4 regions of the Alteromonas sp. G5_S2_22_S1 genome follow, and region 3 is predicted to be linked to each of the others. Evidence: predicted binding sites of a transcription regulator. Region 3 holds the regulator's gene; each other region holds the start of a gene.
The links. Region 3 encodes sigma-54, which starts transcription at its own class of promoters, with help from an activator protein. Its sites were predicted from a motif close to GTTGGCACGNNNNTNGNNT; they were not measured.
Positions count from the first base shown of each region.

Region 1: the regulator sigma-54 is predicted to act here: its motif matches at 1,245-1,263, upstream of ACTRWF_RS11490 (manganese efflux pump MntP).
Region 2: the regulator sigma-54 is predicted to act here: its motif matches at 1,621-1,639, upstream of ACTRWF_RS04215 (flagellar assembly protein T N-terminal domain-containing protein).
Region 4: the regulator sigma-54 is predicted to act here: its motif matches at 2,709-2,727, upstream of ACTRWF_RS02090 (formate/nitrite transporter family protein).

Region 1 covers NZ_JBQKUJ010000009.1:111,412-117,172, forward strand. Annotated here, with positions in the region: gene ACTRWF_RS11485 (WD40/YVTN/BNR-like repeat-containing protein) at 1-401, opposite strand, end outside; gene ACTRWF_RS11490 (manganese efflux pump MntP) at 617-1,174, opposite strand; yybP-ykoY riboswitch at 1,215-1,357, opposite strand; gene ACTRWF_RS11495 (YceB family lipoprotein) at 1,695-2,252, shown strand; gene ACTRWF_RS11500 (MBL fold metallo-hydrolase RNA specificity domain-containing protein) at 2,281-3,696, opposite strand; gene ACTRWF_RS11505 (protein adenylyltransferase SelO family protein) at 3,964-5,667, shown strand; gene ACTRWF_RS11510 (M24 family metallopeptidase) at 5,694-5,761, opposite strand, start outside.
Region 2 covers NZ_JBQKUJ010000002.1:455,402-461,162, forward strand. Annotated here, with positions in the region: gene ACTRWF_RS04210 (EAL domain-containing protein) at 1-112, opposite strand, end outside; gene ACTRWF_RS04215 (flagellar assembly protein T N-terminal domain-containing protein) at 385-1,569, opposite strand; gene ACTRWF_RS04220 (LPP20 family lipoprotein) at 1,868-2,353, shown strand; gene flgN (flagellar export chaperone FlgN) at 2,400-2,831, opposite strand; gene flgM (flagellar biosynthesis anti-sigma factor FlgM) at 2,862-3,191, opposite strand; gene flgA (flagellar basal body P-ring formation chaperone FlgA) at 3,294-4,010, opposite strand; gene ACTRWF_RS04240 (chemotaxis protein CheV) at 4,282-5,211, shown strand; gene ACTRWF_RS04245 (CheR family methyltransferase) at 5,227-5,761, shown strand, end outside.
Region 3 covers NZ_JBQKUJ010000002.1:236,795-242,555, forward strand. Annotated here, with positions in the region: gene ACTRWF_RS03235 (HPr family phosphocarrier protein) at 126-398, opposite strand; gene rapZ (RNase adapter RapZ) at 398-1,243, opposite strand; gene ptsN (PTS IIA-like nitrogen regulatory protein PtsN) at 1,332-1,775, opposite strand; gene hpf (ribosome hibernation promoting factor) at 1,789-2,076, opposite strand; gene ACTRWF_RS03255 (RNA polymerase factor sigma-54) at 2,107-3,588, opposite strand; gene lptB (LPS export ABC transporter ATP-binding protein) at 3,662-4,387, opposite strand; gene lptA (lipopolysaccharide transport periplasmic protein LptA) at 4,390-4,944, opposite strand; gene lptC (LPS export ABC transporter periplasmic protein LptC) at 4,913-5,491, opposite strand; gene kdsC (3-deoxy-manno-octulosonate-8-phosphatase KdsC) at 5,488-5,761, opposite strand, start outside.
Region 4 covers NZ_JBQKUJ010000001.1:466,440-472,200, reverse strand. Annotated here, with positions in the region: gene ACTRWF_RS02095 (protein kinase domain-containing protein) at 1-1,470, opposite strand, end outside; gene ACTRWF_RS02090 (formate/nitrite transporter family protein) at 1,606-2,454, opposite strand; gene ACTRWF_RS02085 (transglutaminaseTgpA domain-containing protein) at 3,030-5,096, opposite strand; gene ACTRWF_RS02080 (DUF58 domain-containing protein) at 5,093-5,761, opposite strand, start outside.

The DNA.
Region 1 (5,761 bases), on a different contig from region 3:
CCTTTTCCATGGCTTGTGGTTACACCTCGAATAGGGCCTTCACCAGTACCTACGTAAATAACGTTAGGGTCTGAAGGCGCAACCGCGATAGAACCAATACTGCCTACTTTAAATGTTTTATCGGATATAGCTTTCCACGATAAACCCGCGTTTTCGGTTTTCCACACACCGCCACCAGCGGTGCCCATAAAATAAAGGTTGGTATTACCTTCAACCCCAGTGACCGCCACCGAGCGCCCGCCGCGATAAGGCCCAATGAAGCGATACTCCATTTTGTCGAAAAGTTCAGGGCTAACCGTATCTTCAAGTGCGAATGCAGAATGCGAGAAACTAGAAAGTGCGCTTACGCAGATAGCAAAAGCCGCAACCATTTTCCGAGAAACCAGTTTCTGTAAAACCATAGAAAGTGCCTTGTTGTGTTTTTTATTTTTAATAAGAAGAACTTCTTATACTGCTTTGTTGAAGGCGTTATGGCAAAAGTTTTTATACAAACGCTTTAAACGTTCATAGAAAGGGAATAGGAATAACGAAATATTGGATGCGGCGTCTTTTTACACCGCTGCTGGAAACTAATGACGCAACTGCGCTACGGCAGGGCAGTTGCGTCTATAGAAAACTAAAGTGTGTGGCTTGCGAAGATCCAAACACCTACCGAAACAAGCACAATTCCACCAAATGCCTCTGCTCGTTTGCCAATCAGTGTGCCTAAAGCGCTGCCCAGCATAATTCCCATGGTAACCATCGAAAACGTCGCAACGCCAATTAACGCTGAGGCTATCGCAATGTTCACATCAATTAACGCAAGACTCGCCCCCACCGCCATGGCGTCTATGCTGGTGCCTAGGGCAGTAATACATAGCAAAATAAAGGATTGTTGTTGAGACGTTGACTCTTCTTCTGCGGGTTGGAAGCTCTCAAGTAGCATATAGACGCCCAATCCAGAAAGAATAATTAACGCAATCCAATGGTCCCACGCCTCAACATAAGAAGACGCTGCGCGACCAATCAGCCAGCCTATTAATGGTGTTATTGCTTCTATCGTTCCGAACAAAAGGCCAATTTTAAGGGCAAAGCTTAAGCGAGGGCGGTTGATTTTCACACCTTTACCGATTGCCGCGGCAAACGCATCCGTAGACATGGCAAAGGCGAGCAAGATGAGAGCGAAGATACTCATAGTTTTGAAACTCCGGCCAGGCTAATTGAGTCCACGATAAAACCACACGCCTGACCTTTAGGCATGGAATTATCGATGGTCTCGCCAACCAAGAGGTGTTTGTACCATGGTAATGTGACCAATTATGTTGATACAAACTTTTCCATTAGAAACGGAAACAGGCTACTCCCCAACGAAGAGTGCAAATATAAAACCCTTGCTGTCAACTAATCAAGCTGATTGCGACAAAATGCCCACGTTGAGATATAAATGGCGAGATGTCTATGCCTTTGATTGGCGCATTTTTCTTCAAGCAACCTTAATATTAGTAATGTCAGGGTATGCATTTCTTTGATAGCAATATCCAGAGCAAAAAGAGGTCTAGCTAGTCTAAATACGGCGTTGCCTCAGCGCTTTAACGATTTCGTTGTGCATATCCCGTCTCAGCCCTTACAATGAGAGCTACTTAGTTGTTACAGCGTCAACACTTATCGCTAGCGTTGTGTAAATCAGCATTACTTCATTAAAAGAGATAATTTTTATGCTACGTCTAATTTCTTTAGCCTTTGCTCTAACTATTGCTGGCTGCGCCACCCTTTCTCAACTATCGGTTTATACCGTATCTAATGCTGAACTAGAGCAAGTGCTTGATAGCCAGATAAGTACATTACAAAAAAAGACATCACTTGCCGGTATACCTTTGTTTTTAGATGTTGAGGATATGACCGCAACCATAGGCCCAGATGGCAGAGACGTGGTGCAGTTAGGCGCTATTGCTACAGCTCGCGTGAGCGCGTTTGGTTTGAACTATCCGGCTAAAGTCAGTCTGTCTTTAGAAGGTACGCCTTATTACGATAGCGAAGAAAAGGCGATTTTTGTGCGGTCGCTATCGCTGCTTGACAGCACCATTGATGCGGGCGGCTTTAAAGGTAACCTAGCCCCGGTGAGCGGCGAGTTTATGCAGCTTATTAATGGGTACTTGTCGACTAACCCAGTTTACCGATTAGATTCTACCAATAAAGCCGTTAGCTTACTGTCAGCGGTGCCATTGCAGTTGAGCGTAGAGAACGGTCAGCTTGCGTTAAGACCCAAGCAGTAAGCGTTGAGCCTTAACCTACAACAAAGGTTTAGAACGATAATGTTTCGTTCAAATGAGGTATTGTTGCTTCCCATCCCTTTTCTTTAATGGCGCTACACAAGGCTTGTTTAGCGCCCTCTTCACCATGCACCAAGTATATCTTCGGTGTCTTTTCGAAATGCGATAGCCAATTGATAAGCTGAGATTGACTGGCATGGGCAGAAAACCCACCTAAGGTGTGGATTTGCGCGCGAATAGCAATATCCTCTCCGGCCATTTTGATACGCGTTGCGCCATCTACCATTTTTCGCCCCGGCGTGCCCATGGCCTGAAAGCCAACAAAAATCACATGAGATTGCTTGCGCCACAGGTTTTGTTTTAAGTGGTGGCGAATACGCCCGCCGTTACACATACCGCTGCCGGCGATAATTATTGCGCCACTCACCACTTTATTAAGCGCAATCGATTCTTCTGTAGAGGTGGTATAACTCAAAATAGGCAACAAGGAGTGTAAGCTTTGGTTGTGGCTGTGTGCTCGCTCGGCACTTTCTTCAATAGCGTCGAAGTCCTCTTCGTTGTACACATCTTGATAGCGATGGTAAATTTCCGTAACTGCAATGGCCATAGGGCTGTCTAAATACACTTTTTGATGGGTAAGTTTGCCCTGCTGATACAGCTCGCCCAGGCGAAAAATTATCTCTTGGGTACGCCCTACTGCAAATGATGGAATAAGAATGTTGCCGCCATTCTCACTGGCTTCAAGAATAACCTGTTCAAACTCATCGAGCGTCTCTTCCATTGAACGGTGATTGCGGTCACCATAGGTAGATTCAAGAAGTACCACATCGGCTTCAGTAACGATATCTGGGTCGCGAAGTAATGCAGCCTGTGAATTTCCAAGGTCACCAGAAAAGACCAACTTTTTACTCTGCCCATTTTCAGTGATAAATATTTCCACTATCGCTGAACCCAGAATATGCCCCGCATCGGCAAAATTTATTTCAACGTCTTGCGTGATTTTACGTTTGGTATGATAGCGAGTCGATTTACACTGCTTCATAACGCCGTCCACTTCTTCTTGCCGGTACAAAGGTTCGATGAGCGGTTTACCCGAGCGCTGGCGGCGTTTATTTTCCCATTCCGCGTCGCGCTCTTGTAAAGAAGCCGCATCCTTTAACAGCACTTCTATTAGCTCAACGGTCGGCCGTGTCATGTAAATAGGCCCGCAATACCCTTCTCGTAACAAAATAGGTAAACGGCCAGAATGATCTAGGTGTGCATGGGATAGAATAACAGCGTCAATTTGACTCACATCGATAGGTAGAGGCTCGTGATTTTTAGCTTCTTCATCTCGCCTACCTTGGTACAGACCGCAATCTAAAAGCAAAGTACTATGCTCAGTTTTTAGTAGGTGCATAGATCCTGTCACCCCCTCCACCGCGCCTAAAAAAGTTAGTGTTGCCATACCCGTTTCCTATAGACGCTTAGCGTCATGTTCGTCGGTTCGCGTTTGATATGATTAGCGTCGCTACATTATCCCTTGCTTACCCGTTGTGTATTTTGCAGTGTTAATTATTCGGCGCTTCCAGTTTCTAACGTAATTCGGCTTTGCGCGCCTTCATTAACGTATAGATAAGAGTACAATGCATAAATGCTGGTTTCCTTGTTCTTGGTCAATAAGCAATGGGAATAATCACGGCGCGCAAAGCAACGTAAATGAAAGGTGATGTGAGTGACAGAACGTATTAATACAATAGATGAGTTCGCAAAGCACGTAGACTATTCGCTGCTAGAAAGCTTAAATTGCGACCCTCAAGCAACCCAAGACGGTAACGACCACAACCCTCGTCAAGTTTTCTCTGGTCACTATGTGCCGGTTACTCCGACCCCATTAACTTCGCCCAAATATATTGCGCACAGCGAAACCCTGTTTGCCGAATTAGGGTTAGACGACAGTTTGGCAACATCTAAAGCGTTCACGCAGCTCTTTTCAGGGGATATTTCTGCAGTACCTGCACCTATGAAATCATTCGGCTGGGCAACCGGCTACGCACTGTCTATTTACGGTACTGAGTACACGCAGCAGTGCCCGTTTGGGACGGGTAATGGCTATGGTGACGGCCGAGCAATCTCTATCGTGGAAGGGGTCTTCAACGGCAAGCGTTGGGAGATGCAGTTAAAAGGTGCGGGACGCACGCCTTATTGTCGCGGCGCAGACGGTCGCGCCGTATTGCGCTCTAGCGTGCGTGAATTTTTAGTGCAAGAGCACATGCACGCCTTGGGAATCCCCACATCACGCTCGCTGAGCTTGTTTATGTCTGAATCAAACACGGTAGACCGCCCGTGGTATCGCGAAGGCTCTCACTCCTATGAACCGGAAGTAATGGTCGAAAATATCACAGCGATATCCACCCGCGTTGCACCGTCATTTTTACGCGTCGGGCAAATTGAGCTTTTTGCACGACGTGCTCGCTGTGATGAACATGAACATGCACGAGACGAATTAAAAACCATCGTGATGCACCTTATCGAGCGAGAGTACGCGAAAGAAATTGATACAACTGCTCCGCTAGAAGAGCAAGTGATTAGGCTTGCTGAGCTATTTCGAGACCGATTAACCAACCTTGTCTCACAGTGGGTGCGCGTGGGTTATTGCCAGGGCAATTTTAATAGCGATAACTGCGCAGCCGGAGGGTTTACGCTAGATTACGGGCCATTTGGTTTTTGTGAGTTTTTTGAAGCAGACTACCAACCTTGGACAGGCGGCGGCCGCCACTTCTCGTTTTTAAACCAGCCCATAGCGGCGCAAAAGAACTTTGATATGTTCTGTCGCTCACTAATGACGTTACTTGAAGGCAACGTTGAACAACTCGCTAAGCTTAACGATATTAACGACGGTTTTTCTGACGTTATGGAACGCGCTATGGAGAGCATGTGGGCAACAAAACTTGGCCTTGCGAGCTACGACCACGACTTGCTTATCAAGCTGCTGCAATTAATGTTGCGCACTGGCGTCGACTACACTCTGTTTTTTAGAGAGCTATCGTCGATACCTCGCGATATGTCAGGTTTAACCAAGAGCTTTTACTACCCGCCGAAAGCAGAGGTAATGACAGAATGGGAGGCCTGGCTACAAGCTTGGCGACAGCGCATTGAAAAGGAGGCTGAAGCACAAGATGATGTAGCAAACGCTATGGCTAATACTGCAGAAAACATGCGCAAAGCTAACCCTAAATTCACATGGCGAGAATGGCTTATTGTGCCTGCCTATAAAGCCGCAGAGAAAGATGACTTTACACAAATACACGAACTTCAGAACATCCTCACCGCGCCTTATGATGAGCAATCAGAAGAGGTAGAGAACAAGTATTACCAACTGCGCCCACTTGAATTTTTCAGTGCTGGCGGTGTTGCACACTACAGCTGCTCTTCGTAATAAAGAGCAGCTTTAATTTAGTTTACTTACAAAGAGTCGATAGATTCACTAGGCTCAGTAAACCATACTGGGCCCTCGTCGGTCATATAGAAGT
Region 2 (5,761 bases), 220 kb from region 3:
TAAGGCCAATCATGCAATCTTTGGCTTTTAGCGTGTTACAAAAATCTTTAAATTCATCTGGGAAACGCGTGGCGGTAGACTCACGTACTTCAAAACATAATCTGCTCCAAATTTTTCTTTAACTTCCTGTTCGAGTTTTGGAAACTCGATAATATAGTGATCCTTGATTTGCTGGCCAGCTAGTAGCAGAGCTACGAAAGCTAAGCAGTGCGACGCAAATAGGGAAAGGGTCATGGTTTTTGATTATTTTTAGACTAAAGTATAAATGAGGTTACTAGGACGAACATTAAACTTAAGTATTGATTGTTATACGTTGTTATAGATATAGCACGGCTATGCTGATAAACCAACCATGAATTTGCTAGGGGATTTATTTGTTAGAGGTTATTTTTTTACTACAAAATCGTTTTCTTGGATGTTCGCGATAACGCCTGTACCTGTGTTTACCACCGTTGATGAATTGCCAAAGGCACGGTCGACAATAAACGTGCCAGGGTAGACAGCATACTGAAGGTACGTCCTGCCAAGGTTATCTATTACTTCTTTAGCTTGATAAAGATATAGTTCATCTTTCTCAGAAATGCCATTATCTCTCCCTAAAGAAATTGAAATTTTGTTGTTCGCAACGCTAATTACCCTACCTGTTATAGGCTGGCAAGCAGTGGATTCTTTGATATCTTCTATTGCCTCGCTGATGCTTACGTCAATGGCTTGACCATAGCGGGACTGCCAAAAGGTTGACGAAAACTCATCAACATCTTCGAATCTGTCAAACGTCCATTCTTCTTGGTTTCTATACGACGAGGTATAAAGCAGACCCCCATTTATTCCATCATAAACCTCAAGTGACATTGAGAACGCGCGCTCTGGTGTACTATCACGCCACGGTGTAAACACAGACGGGGTATCTTTTGGGCCCATACTTAAATCGTCGATAACACCAATAATCACAAACTGAGTGTTACTTTGGGCCGATAGGGTGCGTATATTCTCTGCGGTAAACCGGCTGTCAAATTTTGCCGTATGAGGTGCAACATAAGTAATGCTAAGGTTGTTGGTTTGAGCTTTCATTGCCTCTACGAGTCGCTGAGTGAAAGCTTTGTCGAAATTAGGCATATTGCCATGGGTCAAATGGCCTCTATTTCTAATTCTAAAGTGTGTAGTGGCGAAGTGTTTCTCATCAAGCTGTGCATCGCACGTCTTACCTTTAGGAAAAATGTCGGCACGGACACGCACGGTAATCACCTCACCGTTAAAGGTTTCGTTAACTAGCTCAAGCTGATTAACTTCGCCGGTAGAGCGGATTGTCATTTCTTCGTTTTTAAGCAATCCATTGGTGAGTTTGGCAACACTGTGCACTGAAGCGCCGGCAAACAGCATTGCTTGTTTTAACGCTTCTTGCGTGGCCGTGCGTTTAGCTGCTTCTTTATTACCATCTAGCACAACTGCTTGCCCCGTGGCCTCATACCACGCGGCATGCGCTTGCCCAATAAAAAAAACTAATAGGCAAACTACCGCCACAGCAATATTAAAAAATTTCGCCAGAGTTGTTCTGCTTATGCGTTGCACCACACACTCCTATTGTTGCTCAGTCTATGCGCCAGATTAATACAACGAACTATGCGAAAAAAGTGCCAAGTGATGTGGGTTTTCTATAATAAGTTAAAATGGGCGCACATCTTGCTTTCTTTGGGCTATATCAGCGAGTAAATGCGTGCCTGATGTAGGCAGGCGAATCGGTGAATACCGAAAAATTAGGCGTTAGGTCAAACAGGCCATCGAGCGTTGTCATAGCGTATCTAATAGAAGCTAACAAATAGTTAAGCCGTCAGTAACCTGTTATTGATGCAAATTGAGGTTTAGATTCATGTGCTTGAATAAATTGAAAAAATCGAAAGTGCTTATTCAGTCTTCCATTCTCGGTTTCGCTCTCAGTATAAGTGGCTGTGGCATTATTGATAAACATGTCGAGTGGGAGACGGTTGAGCCAGAAAGTTATCCCGTTCTGAAGGCCATTGGCTATGCGCCGATTTCATCTCAGCGAGGTGAAAGTGATAGTATGAAATTGATAATGGCAATGAAAGCGTCAAAATTAGATGCATACAGAGAACTCACAGAACAAGTTTATGGACAAAAAATTGAAGGCAGCCAATCAGTTTCCCATCTTGTTGTAGAGTCGGAATCGTTGCGAGCCTCAGTTGAAGGCGTGATAAGAGGCGCTGAAGTCGTCAAAACTTATCCGGTAGGGGAGGACACCTACGTGACAGAACTCTCTTTAGATATGCAGCAAGTTTATGATATTTATTTGTCTACCGCGAAGCCAAGAAGAGTCAAAGACGTAAAATACTATTAGGAATGGGGCGATATAAAGGAGCGCAGGCTACCTTGGTATATAGGGCCTAAGCGCTGACGCCAGAACCTAAGGTTCCGCCTTTTGGCTTTCCCTTCTTATCATAAGTAAGCGACTCTTTCGCACGCACTTCCATCATCAAATTCCGCAGGTGTGTGAGGCGTAGCTGTCCTTGCTCCACGGCTTTTTGATTGACTTGTGTGCGGTACTTGCAATCGTCAAGTAGACGCTTTGCTTGCTCCATTAAATCTTCATCGTATTGGGACAATGAGGCAGAGCCGGCAAGAGTACGTTCAATATCACTATCAAGTGTCTGAATGGACGTAAGTAGCTGCGTTTTTTCGTCTAGTACTTTCATTAACGATTCAGCGTCACGAGAGCTTATAAGCTGAAGCTCCTTCTCAAGCAAGGCAACAAGTGTAGAGAGTTGCTCTACTTGCTTAGCTATTGCTTGGGATAATGGGCTGTTTTGTTCAGTCACTCTTACGCTCTACTATTCACTTGATTATTTTTATTTGGTACCGAAAATTTCACCTTCAAGTTTCGCTATTTTGTTAGCGAGCACTTCTGGATTCACTTTATATTCGCCACTTTGAATCGCTTTCTTTAAACGATCTACTTTGTCTTGATTAACAGGCGCTTCAGTTCCTTTTTTCTGCACTTGATTTAGCTGCTGTGCAGATTGAGTCAGCGACACTGAGTCTTGACGTGGCGCTGGAGCCGTCTGCGCGGTTTGTGCCGAAGCCTGTTGCTGAGACTGCTGCGTCTGGTTTTGTTGCGCAACCTTCCCATTATCAACGGGTGTTTTAGGTAACCCATTGTTTATATTATTAATAGCCATAATAAGTCCTCACTACTTTTTTGCCTCTGTAAAGTATATCGGCCTTTACGCTTATTTCTTTAGCCAAATTATGCACAAAAAAGTAGATATTTACTGCCTCAATTACAAGTGTATCACGACTTCTTCAGGGCTTGCGACTCTAGCGATTACTGCTTTTCTGCTGCTTGCGTTTAAAACCTTAATATTATCACCCACGACGCCGTCTTGTTGCGCAATACCGGCAGTCTTAACTTCCATGCCAGCTACCTCAGCAGTAATAGTAATTCTATCGCCTTTGCAGACAAAGCATAGCATATTCGATTGTATTGCTTGTCCGTTAGTTACTCGGCGCTTCATTCTAGCGCCAATAAGGGCTTCTAAATCGGTAAATGCGGTATGCCGCAATCGTCTAACGTCAACTTTTGCCAGTGTTAAATTAGAAGAAGTAAGAACCGTGCCAGGACTGACGGCTCCTTGGGTAACAACGATTTCTTTTGTGCGTGTAACTTGGCCGCTGGTAAACAAATACCATTCATTATTTTGACAGCTAACGCGCACCGATATATACGACTGACTTAGCGCTTCTTGCGAAGCATTATACTGAAAACCGGTGGGGCAATCTGGAATATTTATCCTATCGTCTATCTTCACAATAGCCACATCAATGCTAGTATCCTGCGCATTATCAGTAAGTTGAGAGAGCAAATATTGCTTTGCGCCTTCTTCTACGCGTACGTGATTAGTCATTGCCGCTAAGCAACTTATTGAAATCACACTAAGTACCACGCATAGAAGTAAGCGAGTAAGTGATTGGTGCATTGTAGCGTTATTTGGTTTCATAGTGACTTTTCGTGTTCAGTTTACGAGTTATTGACTATGCTTAGTAACACCAGTGTAAATCCGCATTGGATTTAATTGCAAAGCGTACAGTAAGGTCAATAGGCGCTAGTCTCAACGCAGGCTTATCAACGCTGTAATAATTGGCAATTACAAAAACAAAAATGATATTAAGTGTCATTTTTCTGTCGTTTGACCTGCAAAATTTTAGTGATATTGTCTATCTTTACTATGAGAGGCAATGATCATGCCCAGTATTATTTAGAGGTGACCTATGTCGGGGATTTTAGATTCAGTAAACCAGCGCACGCAGCTTGTTGGGCAGAATCGCTTGGAGCTGTTGCTGTTTAGACTGAACGGCCGCCAACGCTTTGGGATCAATGTTTTTAAAGTGCGGGAAGTGCTGCAATGTCCTCCGCTAACCGCTATGCCAAAACTCAATCCTCTGGTGCGGGGGGTGGCACATATTCGTGGGCAAACTATTTCAGTTATCGACTTAAGCATGGCAACGAGAGGCCGACGGATTGAGGACCTTTCTAATGCCTTTATCGTTATCGCAGAATACAATCGTTCGGTGCAGGGGTTCTTAGTGGGCGCTGTGGAACGTATTATAAATACCAACTGGGACGCAATTATGCCTCCTCCACAAGGTACGGGGCGAGCAAGTTACTTAACCGCGGTTACTGAAGTTGAAAATGAATTGATTGAGATCCTTGATGTAGAAAAAATTCTCAATGAAATTTCGCCGCTTAATGCAGAAGTAAGTACTGAGGTAGCTGAAGGCTTAACCACAGAGGGCCAAGAAAATAAGATTATCTTTATTGCAGATGATTCTTCAGTGGCTCGAAATCAGGTTAAAAAAGCATTAACGTCGCTTGGCCTTGAAATTGAGCTTGCGAAAAACGGCTTAGAGGCTTTGAAACGGTTGAAAGAAATCGCTGAAGAGTATGGCGATGTAACTAACCGTGTTGGGGTTTTAGTGTCTGATATTGAGATGCCGGAAATGGATGGTTATACGCTGACGGCGGAAATAAAAAATACGCCGGAATTGCAGAAGCTTCACGTCGTGCTCCACACTTCACTTAGTGGTGTATTTAACCAAGCAATGGTACAGAAAGTCGGCGCTGATGACTTTATCGCAAAATTTCATCCTGATGAGCTTGCGACCGCAGTACAAAAATGGCTAATGACAGAGTGCGAATAACGGAGCAATATAGGATTGGCTAATAAAGACGTTTCGCCAGCAAGTTACCTGAAGTTCAGAGAATTCTTAGAAAAGCAGTGCGGTATAGTACTAGGTGATAATAAACAATATCTAGTGCGCAGCCGCTTGGCTTCTTTGCTCTTCAAATATAAATACGAGTCGGCTGACGAACTGATTGATGTCGTTGTACGAGGTTTTGACAGATCTTTACTTCAAAGCGTTATAGATGCAATGACGACCAATGAGACCCTTTGGTTTCGCGACAACTATCCTTTTGACCTTCTTGTTAAAGACCTGCTTCCTAAGTTATCGGCAAAGAACCAAAAGATACGGATTTGGAGCGCAGCATGCTCTTCCGGTCAAGAGCCATACTCCATCGCTATGTCTGTACTTGAGTATCAGCGTCAGCGTCCCGGCGCTTTGCGTGCGGGGGTTGAAATTGTTGCCACTGACTTGTCCTCTGAAATGTTGCAAAAGTGCGAATCGGGCATCTATGACGAGCTGTCGTTGGCTCGGGGTTTATCGCCCCAACGACGACAAGCATTTTTTC
Region 3 (5,761 bases):
AAGCCTAAGTGGGCGTAGAATATCGCAATTACGATGAGTCTGTCATGAAAATTGCGTGGCTTTTGCGCAGTATAACTATAAAACGGCGCTAAACGTTTAATAAGTAATCAGGTGACGGATTTAAACTATTCGTCTTCGTTAAACTTACCTTCTATGAGCTCTTCAATGGCAGCAAGGGCGTCAACATCATCGTTTCCATCTACAATAACATCTACTTGTTCACCTTGATGGCTTTCCAGCATCATTAAACCAAGAACGCTGCTGGCGTCAGCCTCTTTATCGCCTTTCTTTAAAATAATTTTGGCGTCGAACTGATTGGCAAGCTTCACTAATTGGGTCGCTGCTCTTGCATGTAATCCCAGCTTATTTACGATGGTTAGCGTTTTTTTAATTGTCATTACTGGTTTAGCTCTCGATGGCGAATTTGTACATCTGGGTGTATTTCGCTGAAGGTTTTCGACAGAGTTTGGGCAATATACACAGAGCGGTGTTGCCCGCCTGTACAGCCAATAGCGACTGTTACGTAACTTCTGTTGTTGCGCTCTAAATGAGGTAGCCAGGTGGTAATTAAATTCTGAATTTGCCAGATGAACTTGGTAACAACGGGTTGAGAGCCTAAGAAAACCTCAACGGGCGCATCAAGCCCTGTTAGGTGCTTCAGGTCAGGCTCCCAGTGAGGATTAGGTAAAAAGCGCGCATCAAAAACATAATCGGCATCTTTCGGAATACCGTGTTTGAAGCCAAAAGATTCAAACACCAGCACTAAGCGGGAGCTTTTCTTACCGAGTATTCGCTCGCGTATCAACTCAGCAAGTTGGTGAATAGTCAGTTTGTCTGTATCTAAATACAAGTCTGCCCGTTCAGCGATAGGGGCTAGCAAGGCTGACTCTGCCCTTATGGCTTCAGATAGAGACTTATTGAGCTTCGCAAGGGGATGCAGACGTCGGGTTTCGCTGAAGCGTTTTACCAGCACATCATCGCTGGCATCGATATAGACAATGGTCATTGACCACGATGACGGAAGATAATCTAAAATTTCTACCAGATCATCAGGGTTTTTCGGCAAGTTACGCACATCAATGCTCACCGCCACTTGGTCGTATTCATCAACAACAGTGTGGGTTAGGGTAGGAAGTAGGTTTACAGGAATGTTGTCAACGCAGTAGTACCCTAAATCTTCCAATGCGCGAAGTGCGACAGACTTACCAGACCCCGAACGACCACTGATTATAATCAGCTTCACCTAACTTCTCCCAAATCTTCTGGTTTTATCGCATACGCTTTATTGTCTTAAGCGCCTTGGTCACGACCTCGCTAAGGCGCTTAAATCTTTAACTTAGTGCAGAAAGAATATCATCGCTTGTACTGGCACGACGTATCGCTTTAATCGTTTCTTTATCGCTTAGTTTACCGGCTACCGTGGCCAATGTTTGTAGATGGCCTTCGGTTTGCTCTTCAGGAACAAGTAACGCGAAAAATATATCTACCGGCTTTTCATCGAGCGCGTCAAAATTAATGGCTGGCGTACTGGTGACAACAATAGCTATCACCTTTTCTAAACCTGGCAAGCGCCCATGTGGTAACGCAATGCCATTGCCGATTCCGGTACTACCCATACGCTCTCGAGACATCAAACTATTAAGTACCGTTGCCTGATCGATGTTCTCGTTATTTTTGGCAGCGATATCTGCGATGATCTCAAGAATTCGTTTTTTACTATTACACTGAACCGCACACTCGGTGCGGTCCAGACTTACGATGGCTTGTATATCCATACTTATTTAACTACTAATGTTTTTTCAGTTTTTCCTTATGCTTGATTACCTGCCGGTCGAGTTTATCAACCATGCTGTCAATCGCCGCATACATGTCGGTATTTTCTGAGGATGCGAATACTTCAGCGCCACTTAAATGAACGGTCGCTTCGGCTTTTTGATTTAATTTTTCAACGTTCAGGATGACATGCACATTAGAAATGTGATCAAAGTGACGTTCAAGTTTGCTGAACTTCGTATCGACATAATTACGCAAAGAGTCGGTGATTTCGACATGATGACCAGTAAGGTTGATTTGCATATTTCGTCTTCCTTATATTATTAAGCCTGTTTAAATTAGGCTCTTGCGTTGGTTCGACGGCGGGATCGACAATGATTCCCGGTATTTTGCTATTGTTCGCCGGGCAACTTTAATGCCTTGTTCGGCCAACAATGAAGCAATCTTGCTATCGCTTAGTGGCTTGCTCGGCTTTTCAGCCGCCACTAGCTTTTTGATCAATGCACGAATCGCGGTAGATGAGCACTCACCACCAGACTCTGTTGCTACGTGGCTAGAGAAGAAGTATTTCAATTCAAATATACCACGTGGTGTATGCATATACTTTTGCGTTGTGACGCGTGAAATCGTTGATTCGTGCATATCTACCATTTCTGCTACATCGTTAAGCACCATAGGTTTCATCATTTCCGGGCCATGTTCAAAAAAGCCCATTTGCTGTTGCACAATACAGTTTGCCACCTTCATTAAGGTTTCGTTGCGAGATTCAAGGCTCTTAATGAACCACTTAGCCTCTTGCATGTGTGAGCGGATGAATTGTGAGTCGCTACTATTTTTGGCACGACGACTCATTGCAGCGTATTGTTGATTTACGCTCAACTTAGGCAGGCTGTCGGGGTTAAGCTCAACCACCCAACGGCCATTCTTTTTGGCGACCGAGACATCAGGAATAACGTACTCAGGCTCTTTAGTAACTAAAGCACTACCTGGGCGAGGATTCAAGGTTTGTAATAAACGCATTGCCTCGCGCAGCTGATCTTCCTTCAAGCGGCTCTTACGCATTAACGTGCGATAATCTTTACTGCTTAATAGGTCTGAATATTCTTCTATAAGCTGTTTGGCTTCGTTAAGCCATGGTGTGTCTTCTGAGAACTGGCGCAGTTGCACCATTAGACATTCCTGCGGCGAGCGGGAGCCCGAACCAATGGGGTCGAACATCTGAATACGCTTAAGTACGCATTCTATTTCGTCCATTTCTATAGGCTCTTCCATATCCTCAGAGTTTACCGCGTCAAGAATGTCTTCAAGGGTCACGGTTAAATAGCCAGACTCGTCAATAGAGTCGATAATTGCCGTAGCAATGGCGCGGTCAGTATCTGAGAAATGGGTCAATCGCATCTGCCACGACAAATGTTCCTGAATATCCTCGGTGGTTTCGCCTTGAAATATTTGTTCATCGTCATTTGAAGGACCTGGCGCTGGGGCCGATGACGCTGAATAGTATTCATCCCATGTGCTGTCGATAGGCAATTCATCGGGAAGGTCGTTTTTTTCTAACGCGTCACCCGCTTCCAATGTATCGCTAGACGCTGTCGCAGACGCTTCTGTCACGCTATCGTCGCTATCGATATTATTTTTTTCTACTTGCGGCTCGTCGTTACCTTCTTCAACTTCCAATAAAGGGTTTGAATCGAGGGCTTCTTGAATCTCCTGCTGAAGATCAAGCGTAGATAGCTGCAGCAGTTTTATCGCCTGCTGAAGCTGGGGTGTCATGGTAAGTTGTTGGCTAAATTTTAGCTGTAAAGATGGTTTCATCTACGTCTTATTTAAATGCTCTAAATTGAATACACCAGAGCGAAATTGAAAAATGACAATTCAGTTACACTAACTATAGCCTGAATTGTTCGCCTAGGTATACATCCCTTACTTTTTGATTACTTAAAACCTGTTCCGCTGTTCCTTGCGCGATAAGCTCGCCATGACTCACAATGTACGCTTTCTCACAAACATCCAATGTTTCTCGCACGTTATGGTCGGTGATAAGGATTCCAATACCCCTATCTCGAAGATGCTGTATTATCTTCTTTATATCATTAACTGATATTGGATCAACACCAGCAAACGGTTCGTCTAATAAAATAAATTGCGGATTAGCTGCTAGTGCGCGTGCTATTTCAACACGCCGTCGTTCACCACCGGACAAACTCATCCCTGTACTATTACGTATATGGTTAATATTAAATTCATCAAGTAGCGCGTCAGCTTCTTCTTCCTGCTGCTGTGAATTTAAATCTTTACGGGTTTGCAAAATGGCCATGATATTTTCATGTACCGTAAGCTTTCTGAAAATTGATGCCTCTTGCGGAAGGTAGCCAATTCCGCGGCGTGCACGCTCGTGCATGGGCTGATGAGTAAGCTCATTATCATCAATTTCAATCTTGCCTTTATCCAGGTTAACCAACCCCACAATCATATAAAATGTAGTGGTCTTACCAGCGCCGTTAGGCCCAAGTAAGCCAACAATTTGACCCGTCGAGACAGAAAGGCTGACGTCGCGTACTACCTGACGCGATTTATATGCCTTAGCAAGGTTGGTTGCGCTCAAAGTTGCCATTGCTATTGATTGTCCCCACTGTCTTTATCTTCTTTCTTCGATGATGCCTTGCGAATGGATTCAGGAGTAAATACCGTAGTCACTCGACCTTCTCCATTTTCGCCCGCACCACCAGTAGCAAGTAACTGCTCAGTAATCATGTCGAAAGTAATGTTGTCACCTTGCACTTTACTGGTGTCTTGTTGAAGTTCCGCGTTTCCTGAAAGAGAAATCGTGCGATTGATCACCTCATAACGAATTTCGTTTGCCTTAGCAGACACCGGAGTACCGTCTTCTAGTGTTTGAGAATAACTGGCTGGCTTTCCTCTGGCGATAAAAATTTCGCGGCCACTACCTTCACTCGCGATAACTTCCACTTCGTCGGCTTCAATTACCAGCGAACCCTGGGTAATCAGTACATCTTCTTTATACAACGCCGTTTTATTTTTACCGTCGATAAATTGAGTATTTGAGCCTATTTTAATGGGCTGCGAAAAATCATCTTCGCTTGCGTTTACCGCACCGCTAGCGATGACAAGTAAAAGGCTAGTTGCTAGGGGAATAAGTGGTTTGTACATGATCTAAAAGCTCGTATTCTTGTGTGCGTAAATTCGCGTTAAACCCATTGCTCAAAATGACATATTGGGTACCCTGTATTTCAACGACTTGATCAGATGTCATTTGTTTGGTGTCTAAATTAATCTGAATGTATTCGGTTGAGAGGCTTTTGACAAAGTCATCGCTGGTTTGGTTCTCGATAACAACCTGGTTTTCTAATTGAATCAGATCGTTGTTGTAGAGCGTTCCTTCTTGCGCCGTCACCACCCAAGGAGACGTAGCGTTCTCAGTATACAGTGTATACTTGGGCTGTTGGAACAATACAAAACCTAGCTGGTCGTAGTGCTCCATTGATTCGGCAAATACCTTGTGGTTTAACTCGCCTTCTTGGTTGTAAAGGGTAGTGGTCAAGTTCTTCGCTTTATAGGCAGGTTTTAAGGCGCCATTCTCGCTGCTGCCTTGTGATTCTGGCTGCTCTTCCATCCACGTAGGTACATACATCAGCAACGCCAAGATAAACAGCGCCGATATACTTAAGCCTAAGCGATTAAAGCCAAATTGGCTCATACACTTGCTCCAAAAATCTCATTCGCTACGCCTTTGGCGTGTAAAATAGTATCTGATATCTCGCGCACCGCGCCAAATCCGCCTGGCAAGGTGGTTATCCAGTTCGCTTGTTTTGCCACGAAAGGGTGTGCGTCGGCAACCGCTATTTTAATCGCCACATGCTTATACATGCCGGTATCAGGCATGTCGTCGCCCACCGCGGCAACCTCGTCAGCGCTTAAACCAAGATTTTCTATCAATGTGCTCAATGCGTCAGCTTTGTTTTCTTCA
Region 4 (5,761 bases), on a different contig from region 3:
GGAAAACATATCCGAACGCTCGCTACCCATGTTTCCTAAGAAATACTCGGGGGCCGCAAAAAGTGCCGTACCAGGTATAGTCGCCTCACTATACAAACTGGGCGCTTCAATCAAAGCCGCCGCACCAAAATCGATAATCGTGCAGTGCCCTTGGGGGCTAATCATAATATTTTCTAAACGAATATCACGATGCAAAATGCCTTGGCGATGCATGGCCTGCAGGCCTTTTGCAATTTGTTCAACGATATCTCTTACTTGTTCTAATGTTGGTGTTGGGTTATCGATAGCCCATTGTGCGAGGGTCTGCCCGCGAACATATTCGCAAATACTATAAAAAGCCGTGGGGGACGGTGCTAAACCTAAATCGGTAAATTGGGGGCTTTTAATGACGTGGGGAGAGTTTACACGTCGCGCCAGCCAGTTTTCTAGCACAAAAGCGCTAAGGGCCTCGGGCGTTTGCGTAAAGTCGGTCGCGGGTGTTTTTATCACTACTTGCGGGCTTAGGTTTGTTTCATTCAATGCTTGGCTATGTAAAGTAGCGGGGGTGGCTAAAAATACATGGCTACGCGCCGATGTATAGAGTTGTCTAGTGATAGTGAGCCCGTCAATTTTATCGCCTGTATGTAACTGGGCGATTGTCAAAGGCGCTGTCGTAGCATAGGTAGAGCGCTTATCGCCCCCCAGCGCGTCTGTTGTTGTGTCTTGCTGGAATGCAGCTTTGATAAGAATAAGCGTAAGGTTGTCGTCGCTTCCTTTGTTAAATGCGTCATGAACGACCATCGCCGCTTTATTCTCTTGTAATTCCTCCCCTTCGTTTACAGTTCTCAATAGGGGGGATAACGCTATAAACTCGTGAACACCATCGGTGCTTATCGCTATGGAGCTTGAAGCGGTAAGTTTCTTATAAGTATGGTCTATATCAATGTGAGCTTTAATGCCTATAGCATTTGAAAGGTAGAAATGAGACGGGTTTTCACGTGAGGTTTCTCGATGAGGCCGGGTAAGCGATGTCGATGTTTTATCGCCCGAAGAGAAGAGTGTTACATCACCGTCTCCTACATGGAAAACATCTAGCTGATTGCCGGTTAATATAACAACGGTTAGCGTGCATACGTACCCTTTTTCGGGCGTGTAGGCAAAGGGGCTTTTCTGCGTTCGCGTATAAAGCAGCCCGTTAATTTCTTTTATAATGGTTTCAGCGCAGGTCTTTATCGAGAATTGTTCAGGCGCTATTTTAAATAGCTTAATAAATTGGCGAGTGGCGAAATCACTCGCCATTTGGCTTACCGTACTGCTGCTAACGCCATCTGCAATAACAAAAACACTGCTCGCTTCAGGTTGGCTTGTATCTATGTGATAACTGTATGCATCCTGATTTACAGGCTTCGCACCACGCGCTGAATAAGCACTTACACTCAGCGCAAGGGGCTGGGGATACGTAGACGTGTGTAATGTTACTGGCTCATTCATCGTTGACAGTCAGTCTTTTTAAATCAGTTTTTTCAAATCAGCCTGTTCAGTCACTGGAACACGCGCAGTACCACCATGTATCGAAACGTGAGCATATACATGGTGGGTAGCGCGCTTGAGAAACATTAAGCGTTTCTATATCGGTAGTGTTTCTGACGCCGCCGCTTTGTTTACAGGAATGGTGCGCTTAGGTAGCGTTTTTACGTGAGTGGTGTAAAGCGTAAGACCAGTAAATGCCAAGCCACCTACCAAGTTACCCAGTGCCGTTGGAATTTCATTCCAGATGAAATAATCCATAACCGAAAAGTCGCCACCCATGATAAGACCAAATGGGAAAAGGAACATATTTACCACAGAGTGTTCAAAACCCATGAAGAAGAACAGCATGATAGGCATCCACATGGCGAGCACTTTACCGCTAACATGAGTAGATATCATCGCGCCAACCACACCTAGCGAAACCATCCAGTTACACAGCATGCCGCGAATGAAAATGGTAAACCACCCAGCTGCGCCGTGCTCTGCGTAGCCCAACGTACGGGCTTCACCAATGCTGGCCACTTTAGTCGCAATCGCGCCGCCATCTACGTTGTAACCCATGGTAAAGATAAATGACATCATAAACGCAACCGTCAGTGCGCCGCCAAAGTTCCCTAAGAACACCAGGCCCCAATTACGTAGAATTTGTTTAGGGGTTACGCCGGGCCGTTGGGCAAGCCATGCGAGTGGGGTAAGTACAAAGACACCGGTTAATAAGTCGAAACCCATAAGGTAAAGCATACAAAAGCCCACTGGGAACAACACAGCACCTAAAAGAAAAATGCCAGTTTGCACCGCAATGGTAATAGCAAAAACAGCAGCCAGCGCAAGAATGGCACCTGCCATATAAGCACGAATTAGGGTATCGCGAGTAGACATATAAATCTTTGCTTCGCCTGCATCTACCATTTTGGTAGCGAATTCAGCGGGGAGTAGATAAGCCATGTTTTCACCTCATATTATCGTTGTAAATAAGTTGCCGTTCATGCGTTGTGGTATACGCGCTTTCAAGAGTTCCTAAAGATCAAAAAAAGGCGTCCGCAGCACGCTCAAAAGAAAGTGCTGGGGACGCCTTTGTCCTGTTTATCTATTTTGTGTAAATTTGCTTACATCACCGACTAGTGGGCATTGATGTGCCCTAAACCTATTGTTCGGCTGTATTGCTCGGTCAATAGTTTCGGTATGTCTCCATTGAGACAAAGCCAAAAGAGTGCCAATCGCTAAATATAATGAATTGAATGGCGAAATATCATTTAATTACAGTAAGATAGGTGAAGTCTGACGCAGTGAAGTCATTCATATTGTCTACAAGCTACTATTTTTAAATGCACTAAAAAGGTGGGACAATGTTTGTTTGAGGTGCAATACCTGTTTGAAGTGTCATCTTTATCGTTAATGTCAGTGACCGATGCTTTTAAACCATAAGAATAGGGCCAACTCGTTATCTGCAGCTCGTCGCGGCAAAGGGGGTAGTAGATACACAAATGCAGCGCTAAGGAACAAAAAATCTACGATAACCATTACTGTAACGCTTTTTTTAGCTTGCGTAAGTCATGCTTAATTTTCGCTTTGGTATCATTATTGTCAGATTGAGATGCATAGTTTTCCCGTTCAAACTGCTCACAAATCTGATTGAAAGCTACTAACGCTTCGCTGTTTAATTGAGGGGATACGTCTTTGCGAAAGGCAGAAAGACTTTTATTGCCTCTCACTGTTTTCGTTTTAGATTCTATGTGTTTTATTGCTTTTAATAGGGCACGATGAGAAGGCGTTTGCGTTTGTTTTTGTCTTTTCGGTAAAAAGTAAAGCGCAAGAATAAGCGCGATCAAGCCTATCGCTGATAAAAACACCACGCGCATTTTCTGAGGTGAGAGTGCACCAAGAAGGTCTTCGAGCATGCTGGTTTGCGCTGCATTATCAAACCCTAATACCCATTTACTCCATGAGTAGTCGAGCTGTTGAAACCAATTTTGAAGCGTTGTAAAGAACTTAGCGTTGCCGAATTTTTCTAAAACACTGGTTTGACGAGACTCCCCAAGTTCTTCTAGGGCCTCTTCTAAGCCAAGGGTTAAACGCGATGGCGCTACCGCACTCGTGGGGTCATAACGAACCCAATCGTTGTCTATCAGAACTTCAACCCAGGCATGGGCGTCGTATTGTCTTATTTGCAGAACACGGTCGCTAAGTGTACTGCCACCTTGGTAGCCAGTTACCATTCTTGCTGGCACATTTGCAGCACGTAATGCGTAGACCATAGCGCCCGCATAATGAGCACAGAAGCCAGCGCGCGCTTCAAATAAAAAGCGGTCGATAGGACCCGTTGGCATCGCATTCGGTGACAGGGTATATCTAAAGCCGCCTTGTTGAAATTCACGCATTATGGCGTTGGCGATGTCCCGAGGTGAAGTGTATTGAGCTGCTAGCCTCTTTCCCCACGCCCGGGATTTCTCGTTGCCGTTCTTTGACATTTGCAAATTAAGCTGGGCTTCAAAGTTACCCATGCCATTGGTTATCTTTTCATTGGGAAAGTACCGTAAATAAAACGCTTTTTTACTCGCGATTGGCGTATTTGCGCGAAGGGTGAAGTCGAATCGACTGTTAACATTAATACTGTTTGCGCGGTTGTCCGGCGCCGATGGCGAAAGCGCAAACAGCCAGGTTTGCGAGGTGGGCTCAACAATAAGCTCGTATGCAGTGGCGTAAGATGTATCTTTACTGGCCATTGTGGAAAGAGGAGTAGGTCTACCCATATAAGCTAACTGCTGTTCAGCTTGCTTTCGTTTAGCGCTAATTGACCACGTCTTGCCATCGAAATGCTCAAGGGTCATGGCGCGCCAATAGCGTGATGTGGCATCAGGGACTTGTGCCGCGCTCTCAAAGGTGGCGCTAAACGCAAGTGACGAAGAGGTAGCTAACGATGCAATATCACCTGGAGTCACCGTGTCTGAGAGCCCCGTTTGTGTAGATTTAGACGTCGGCATTTGCCACAGCGGCGGCAATTGGGGCAGCAGTAAAAATAGCAGCAATGCTATGGGAGAGGCTTGCAAAATAAGCACGCCAACAAATGTAATGCTTTTTTTTGTGGGAGCGCCCGCGCCATGGTAAATAGCGGTAGAAAAAAGCAATAGGACCAAAATGCCCGTGTAACCAAACCATGCAAATACGCTAAGCGACGAAATAAAGCCGCAACCTATTAAAAATAAACAGGCACAAATGAGAAGGTGGAAATCACGCTTTTTTTCAACCAGCATTACCTTTAGTGCGCATGCCAAAGTAAGAAGGTTGATCATGCTATCTAATAGCCCGATTGAAAAACCAAACCAAGTTAAAGCGAAGACCGCCAGCACCGCAAGTAGGTTAACCGTACGCGTGGTCGGTAGGCTGTGTAGCGCGCTAAGGCCCGCTATTCTTGCTACAATTGCGCAGCCTCCAAGCATAAGGACCCACGTCATTAGCGGTGCAGTAAGCGAAAAGAGCAGGCAGGAAAAGGCAAAACACAGAAGTAATATTGCCACCGCGCGAGGTTGATGCAGCGCAGTGCCAAAAACGTTGAACGGGTAAGTACGGTTAAGTGTCTCTCGTATCATTTCACCGCCCTTATCCGATTTGAATCTTGTTGTGAGGAAGATGAACCTGTGTTGTTAAAGGGAGTGCTATTTTCGAAACAGGCGAGCGCCGCTAGGCATTCATGCCTATGCTTTACGCCGTGATTAGGGGGAATATGAATACCTTTATAGGAGAGACCAAATACGCGGTTAGCCTCAGAAAATGTGATCGTGGCGTGGGTCAGCGCAGCAAGTGCGGTTTCCGTGTCGGTAGCGGATGATAGGCCAATAACATAACTATTGCTTTGTAGCGCGGTAAAAGACTTTGTAACCCAGTTACCGTTTTTAGCCACGTGTTTCCACGATACTCGGTTTAAAGGCTGACCCACTTCATAGTCGTTTAATGCATAGAAATCTTCGTTACCGTCATGGTTATCTTTCGACGCAGTAGACGCTTCATCAGTAGCGATGTTGTTAATAACGACAGGGCCTTCCTGAGACTTAGGGTAAACCGTCACCGCTTGGTCAAAATCCAGATGGGTCCAACACTTATAAAGACCAAGAGGAAAGTCACAGGCTATCGTCAGTCGGCCTAATTCATAGTGCCCTCGCGTTTTTATCTGAAAAGGGATGCGCAGCGTTTGTTTTTGTTGACTATTGGTACTAGCTGATAGCTGAGCGCTAAAAGACGTGTGATGATTATGCGT